2 regions of the Pseudomonas sp. REB1044 genome follow, and region 2 is predicted to be linked to the other one. Evidence: predicted binding sites of a transcription regulator. Region 2 holds the regulator's gene; the other holds the start of a gene.

Region 1 (3,341 bases), 2.5 Mb from region 2:
GTAACGGCGTGCGCCTGGCCGCCGTCTCGCAGCAGTTCACCCAGGGTGACGTGAACAATACCGGCAACGTGCTGGACATGGGCATTCAGGGCCAGGGCTACTTCGTGCTCTCGGACAACGGCTCGCTTAGCTATACCCGTGCCGGTGCGTTCCGCACCGACAAGAACAGCAATGTGGTCACCTCCGACGGTTTGAACCTGCAAGGCTACGCCGCCGACAGCACCGGCAAGATCCAGAAGGGCATCCTCACCAATCTGAAGATCGACACCTCGGCACTGGCGCCCAAGGCGACCACCCTGATCGATCAGGGCATCAACCTGAACTCCTCCGCCGACACCATTCCCCTGGAAGTGTCCAACGGCGCTACGCCGCCGGTGATGGTGCCGAACAAGCCGTTCGACCCGGCCGATCAGACCACCTACACCAAATCGTTCCCGACCAAGGTCTACGATAACCAGGGCAACGAACACACGATGGAGCAGTTCTATCGCAAGACTGGCACCAACGAGTGGACCATGTATACCTTGGTTGATGGTCGCAACCCGCTCGATCCGACCAGTGCCGCGCCGCTGACCGGTACAATGGAATTCAATGCCGACGGCAGCATCAAGGCCATGGCCACCGACAACACCGGCGTGCCTGCCGCGAACTGGAGCGTGACCAACAACACCTTCAGCCTCAAGGGCTGGATCCCGGCGTCCAAGGACGCCTCCGGTAACTGGGCGAGCAACGGTTCGAGCGGCAACACCGACGGCATGCGCCTGTCGATGAACAGCACCACCTCGTACAACACCGAGACCGCGCGCATGTCGCAGAGCCAGGACGGTTACGCCACCGGCATCCTGTCGAGCCTGTCGATCGACTCCTCGGGGGTGATGTTCGCCAGCTTCAGCAACCAGCAGTCGCGTGCAATCGGCCAAGTGGCCATCGCCAGCTTCGCCAACGACCAGGGGCTGCAGCAGATCGGCGGTACCCGCTGGAAGGAAACTTTCGCTTCCGGCATTCCGGGTGTCGATGCGCCGAAGACCGGCACCCTGGGTTCGGTGGAGTCCAACTCCCTGGAAGCCTCGAACGTCAACCTGACGCAGGAGCTGGTCGAGCTGGTCAAGGCGCAGAGCAACTACCAGGCCAACGCCAAGACCATCTCCACCGAAAGCACCATCATGCAGACCATCATCCAGATGACCTGATGGTCTTCGGTCGAGCGTAGTGATCCGAGCCCCTTTGCCTTGAAGGGGCTCGTCGTTTGTGCAGGAGTGATCATGAGGAAAGTCGCAGTCGCGCTGCTTGCCGGGCTGTGCCTGCTGCAGGCCCAGGCCGGCACCGCGCCCTGGTGGCGCTGGGAGAGTCAGGTAGACGGACGTCTGGTGTGCTCGCAGTGGTCGCCAGGGGAGGGCTGGAAGCGCTTCGCCGGGCCCTATGACAATGGCGGATGCCGTGACCGCTGAGGGCGGCTTCGCGGCTCTCGAACTTTTGGCACCCCCTTGCCACCGGCGGCAAAGCCGCGCCGGATAACCGACATCCAACCACTGCTCCGATCCCTCGAAAGCCCGTGTTCACGGGCTTTTTAGCGAATTCTGGAAAGTTGGTTCGGAACTTGCTTTACAGCCTGCACAGCAACGGTGAGCGGCAATCGATCGCCAGTGCAGCGGAGGATGACTGTGGACAAGATGCTTTACGTCGCCATGACCGGCGCCGCCCAGAACGCGGTGGCGCAGAAGGCGCATGCCAACAACCTGGCGAACGTTTCCACCAATGGCTTTCAGCGCGACCTGGAACAGGCGCGTTCGATGCCCGTGTTCGGCGACAGCTTTCCGGCGCGTGCCTTCGCCATGAGCGAGCGGCCCGCCACTGACTTCAGTGCAGGCCCGTTGATCGAAACCGGTCGTGACCTGGACGTGGCGGTCAGCGGCAACGGTTTCATGGCCGTGCAGGCGCCGGACGGCAGCGAAGCTTACGTGCGCACGGGCAGCCTGAACATCGACGCGCTCGGCGTGCTGCGTGCCGGCAATGGCATGGCGGTGATGGGCAACGGCGGACCGATCGCCATTCCGCCTGAGCAGAAAGTCGAAGTGGGTGACGACGGCACCATCAGCATTCGCGCCATGGGCGAAGATCCGCGGGTCATGGCCGAAGTGGACCGCATTAAGCTGGTCAATCCGGACATCAAGGCCATGCATAAAGGCCTGGATGGATTGATCCACACCAACAGCGGCCAGCCGGCCGATGCCGATGCCAACGTGCGCGTGGTCTCGGGTTTCCTTCAGGGCAGCAACGTCAATGCCGTGGAAGAAATGACCTCGGTGCTGGCGCTGTCCCGTCAGTTCGAACTGCACGTCAAGATGATGAAGGCCGCCGAAGAAGGCGACCAAGCCATGGCTCGGGTCTTGCAGCTCGGCTAATTACCTTTGAACGGGTGCCGTAAAACAGGCGCACGAGGAGAACACTGAATGCTTCCGGCTCTTTGGGTCGCTAAAACCGGCCTCTCCGCACAGGACACCAACCTGTCGGTCATCTCCAACAACCTGGCCAACGTCTCGACCACTGGCTTCAAGCGCGACCGTGCCGAGTTCCAGGACCTGCTGTACCAGACCAAGCGTCAGCCTGGCGCCCAGTCGACCCAGGACAGCGAGCTGCCGTCGGGTCTGCAGGTCGGTACCGGTGTGCGCGTCGTCGGCACCCAGAAGAACTTCCAGACCGGCAGCCTGCAGACCACCGAGAACCCGCTGGACCTGGCCGTCAACGGCCGGGGGTTCTTCCAGGTCCTGCAGCCTGATGGCACCGTTTCCTATACCCGTGACGGCACCTTCCACCTCAATTCGGACGGCCAGATCGTCACGGCCAACGGTTTCGCCCTGGAGCCTGCCATCGTCGTGCCGCCGGAGGCGCAGACCTTCACCGTCGGCCAGGACGGCACCGTGTCGATCACTGTGCCCGGTAACCCCGCCGCGCAGATCATCGGCAACATCCAGACCGCCGACTTCATCAACCCGGCCGGCCTGCAGGCGATCGGCAGCAACCTGTTCTTCGAAACCGCCGCCAGCGGCGCGCCGCAGGTGGGCACCCCGGGTCTGAACGGGCTGGGCACCACGCTGCAACAGACCCTGGAAAACTCCAACGTCAGCACCGTGGAAGAACTGGTGAACATGATCACCACCCAGCGTGCCTACGAGATGAACTCCAAGGTCATCTCCACCGCCGACCAGATGCTGTCGTTCGTCACCCAGAAACTCTGAGCCCTGGCTCTAGCGACCCGGCTGCCGTGGCAGCGCCCGTTACACCGTGAGGTAAGCGTCATGAATCGTCTGTTGTCCGTCGTCGCCCTGGGTGGTGCCGTGTTG
Region 2 (3,341 bases):
CGTCTACAACACCAAGACCCAGGTGGCAACCGCCGGTCGTGGTGGCAAGGTGACACAACCTCGTCAGCGCATCGACATGGTTATCCAACCGAAGAAAAAGGCCGAATAACAGATGGCAACCCTCAAAGCTCAGCACCTGGCCAAGAGCTACAAGGGCCGCCAGGTCGTACGCGATGTCAGCCTGTCCATCGACAGCGGCCAGATCGTCGGCCTGCTCGGCCCCAACGGCGCCGGCAAAACCACCTGTTTCTACATGATCGTGGGCCTGGTGCAGGCCGACCAGGGCCGCGTGCTCATCGACAGCCTTGATGTCAGCCACCAGCCCATGCATGGTCGTGCGCAGGCAGGCATCGGCTACCTGCCGCAGGAAGCCTCGATCTTCCGCAAGCTGTCGGTGGCCGACAACATCATGGCCATCCTCGAGACCCGCAAGGACATCGACCGCGACGGTCGTCGCAAGGAGCTGGAAAGCCTGCTGCAGGAATTCCACATCAGCCACATTCGCGACAACCTTGGCATGAGCCTGTCCGGCGGCGAACGACGCCGGGTCGAGATTGCCCGCGCTCTGGCCACTTCGCCGAAGTTCATCCTGCTGGACGAACCCTTCGCCGGCGTCGACCCGATTTCAGTGGGTGACATCAAGCAGATCATCCACCACCTCAAGGCCAAAGGCATTGGCGTCCTGATCACCGATCACAACGTGCGTGAAACGCTCGACATCTGCGAGACCGCCTACATCGTCAATGACGGTCAACTGATCGCTGAGGGCGACGCAGAGACCATCCTGGCCAACCAGTTGGTCAAGGAAGTTTACCTGGGTCATGAGTTCCGCCTCTGACAGCCAGGTAACGGCCTGGAGCGCTGTTAAAACCTGTTGAAACGGGCTTAAGTGTTACAGCGCTCTAGGCAAACGCTACAATTTCAGGCATATAACTTGCTTAAGATTTGGCGCTCCGGCGCCCTGTAGTGGATGGCGCATGCGCGCCGGCGAACAAGGTATTAAGCCCCAGCCATGAAACCATCGCTCGTCCTAAAAATGGGCCAGCAACTGACGATGACCCCTCAGTTGCAACAGGCCATTCGTCTGCTCCAGCTTTCCACCTTGGACCTCCAGCAGGAAATCCAGGAAGCGCTGGAATCCAATCCGATGCTCGAACGCCAGGAAGAAGGCGACGACTTCGACAACAGCGACCCGATGGCAGAAAACGGCGAGAGCAAACCGGTCGCCGAAGCCCAGGACAGCAGCTTTCAGGAAAGCAGTGGCAATGCCGATTCCACCGATGAAGGCGAGTGGAGCGAACGCATTCCCAACGAACTGCCAGTAGACACGGCCTGGGAAGACATCTACCAGACCAGCGCCAGCAGCCTGCCGAGCAACGATGACGACGAATGGGACTTCACGACCCGCACGTCCGTAGGCGAGAGCTTGCAAAGCCACCTGCTGTGGCAACTCAACCTGGCCCCGATGTCGGACACCGACCGACTCATCGCCGTCACCCTGATCGACAGCATCAACGCCCAGGGCTATCTCGAAGACAGCCTTGAGGAGATCTGCGCCGGTTTCGATCCTGAGCTCGACATCGAGCTGGATGAGGTCGAAGCGGTTCTGCATCGCATCCAGCAGTTCGAACCTGCCGGCATCGGTGCCCGTACACTCAGCGAATGCTTACTGCTGCAACTGCGCCAACTGCCTGCCGGCACGCCGTGGATGGCCGAAGCGCAGCGCTTGGTCAGCGATTACATCGACCTGCTCGGCAGCCGTGACTACAGCCAACTGATGCGCCGCATGAAGCTCAAGGAAGACGAGCTGCGCCAGGTCATCGAGCTGGTACAGAGCCTCAATCCACGTCCCGGCTCGCAGATCGAGTCCAGCGAGCCGGAGTATGTCGTTCCCGACGTCATCGTGCGCAAGGACAGCGATCGCTGGCTGGTCGAGCTGAATCAGGAAGCGGTGCCGCGGTTGCGGGTGAACCCGCAGTACGCCGGCTTCGTGCGCCGCGCGGATACCAGTGCCGACAACACCTTCATGCGCAACCAGTTACAAGAGGCTCGGTGGTTCATCAAGAGCCTGCAGAGTCGCAACGAGACGCTGATGAAGGTGGCCACGCAGATCGTCGAGCACCAACGTGGGTTCCTCGACTATGGCGACGAGGCCATGAAGCCGCTGGTACTGCACGATATCGCCGAAGCGGTTGGTATGCATGAGTCGACCATTTCACGGGTCACTACGCAGAAGTACATGCATACGCCGCGCGGCATCTATGAGTTGAAATACTTTTTCTCCAGCCACGTCAGCACTGCCGAAGGCGGCGAGTGCTCGTCCACGGCAATCCGCGCGATCATCAAGAAACTGGTTGCTGCGGAAAATCAGAAAAAGCCATTGAGTGACAGCAAGATCGCTGGTTTACTGGAGGCACAAGGCATCCAGGTAGCCCGTCGCACGGTCGCCAAGTACCGCGAGTCGCTCGGCATTGCACCTTCCAGCGAACGCAAGCGACTGATGTAACGCCCGGATGTGCCACGGCGTTTCAGTGGCAGGTGCAACACCTGCCTCTTACATGCACGGCAACAAAAGGAGAAGCTGTATGCAAGTCAACATCAGTGGACACCATGTAGAAGTCACCAAGCCCCTGCACGACTATGTACTCGATAAACTTGCCCGGTTGGAGAATCACTTCGACAAGATCACCAACGTGCAGGTCATCCTGAAAGTCGAGAAGCTGCAGCAGAAGGTCGAAGCCACCCTGCAGATTCCGGGCGGTGAAGTGGTTGCCAACGCAGAGCACGAAGACATGTATGCAGCCATCGACGCCCTGGCCGACAAGCTCGACCGCCAATTGAAAAAACACAAGGAAAAACAGCAAAGCCTGCTGCAAGGTGCAGCCGCACGCTGATACCCCTCATCCATGACCCGACTTGAATCCATCCTGCCCCCGGCTGTTCCTTGGTGAACGTGCCGGGCGGCAGTAAGAAGAGCGCCCTGGAAAAGGTCGCCAATCTGATTGCCCAGCAAGTACCCGAGCTGAAGATGAAGGACGTCTTCGAGAGCCTTCTTGCCCGCGAGAAGCTGGGTTCCACGGGGTTCGGCAACGGCATTGCCATCCCCCACTGCCGCCTGAAAGGTTGCAGCGCTCCCGTAAGCGCATTGCTGCATTTGGATGCGCCCATCGACTATGACGCGATCGACGGAGCGCCAGTCGACCTGCTCTTCGTGCTACTGGTACCAGAAGCCGCCACTGATGCGCATCTCGAATTGCTGCGCCAGATCGCCAGCATGCTCGACCGCAAAGATGTTCGTGACCGTCTGCGTGCCGCCGACAGCAACGAAGCGCTTTATCAGG

The links. Region 2 encodes sigma-54, which starts transcription at its own class of promoters, with help from an activator protein. Its sites were predicted from a motif close to ANTGGCATNNANNTTGCTNT; they were not measured.
Region 1: GKC70_RS08200 (flagellar basal body rod protein FlgF) is a predicted target of sigma-54. The motif match lies at 1,585-1,604, and genes of this name have one in related genera.

Annotation. Positions count from the first base shown of each region.
Region 1 covers NZ_CP046139.1:1,719,542-1,722,882, forward strand. The annotation lists gene flgE (flagellar hook protein FlgE) at 1-1,190, shown strand, start outside; gene GKC70_RS08195 (hypothetical protein) at 1,263-1,448, shown strand; gene GKC70_RS08200 (flagellar basal body rod protein FlgF) at 1,662-2,402, shown strand; gene flgG (flagellar basal-body rod protein FlgG) at 2,451-3,236, shown strand; gene flgH (flagellar basal body L-ring protein FlgH) at 3,297-3,341, shown strand, end outside.
Region 2 covers NZ_CP046139.1:4,232,357-4,235,697, forward strand. The annotation lists gene lptA (lipopolysaccharide transport periplasmic protein LptA) at 1-109, shown strand, start outside; gene lptB (LPS export ABC transporter ATP-binding protein) at 113-838, shown strand; gene GKC70_RS19315 (RNA polymerase factor sigma-54) at 1,013-2,506, shown strand; gene raiA (ribosome-associated translation inhibitor RaiA) at 2,586-2,894, shown strand; partial or broken gene ptsN (PTS IIA-like nitrogen regulatory protein PtsN) at 2,907-3,341, shown strand, end outside.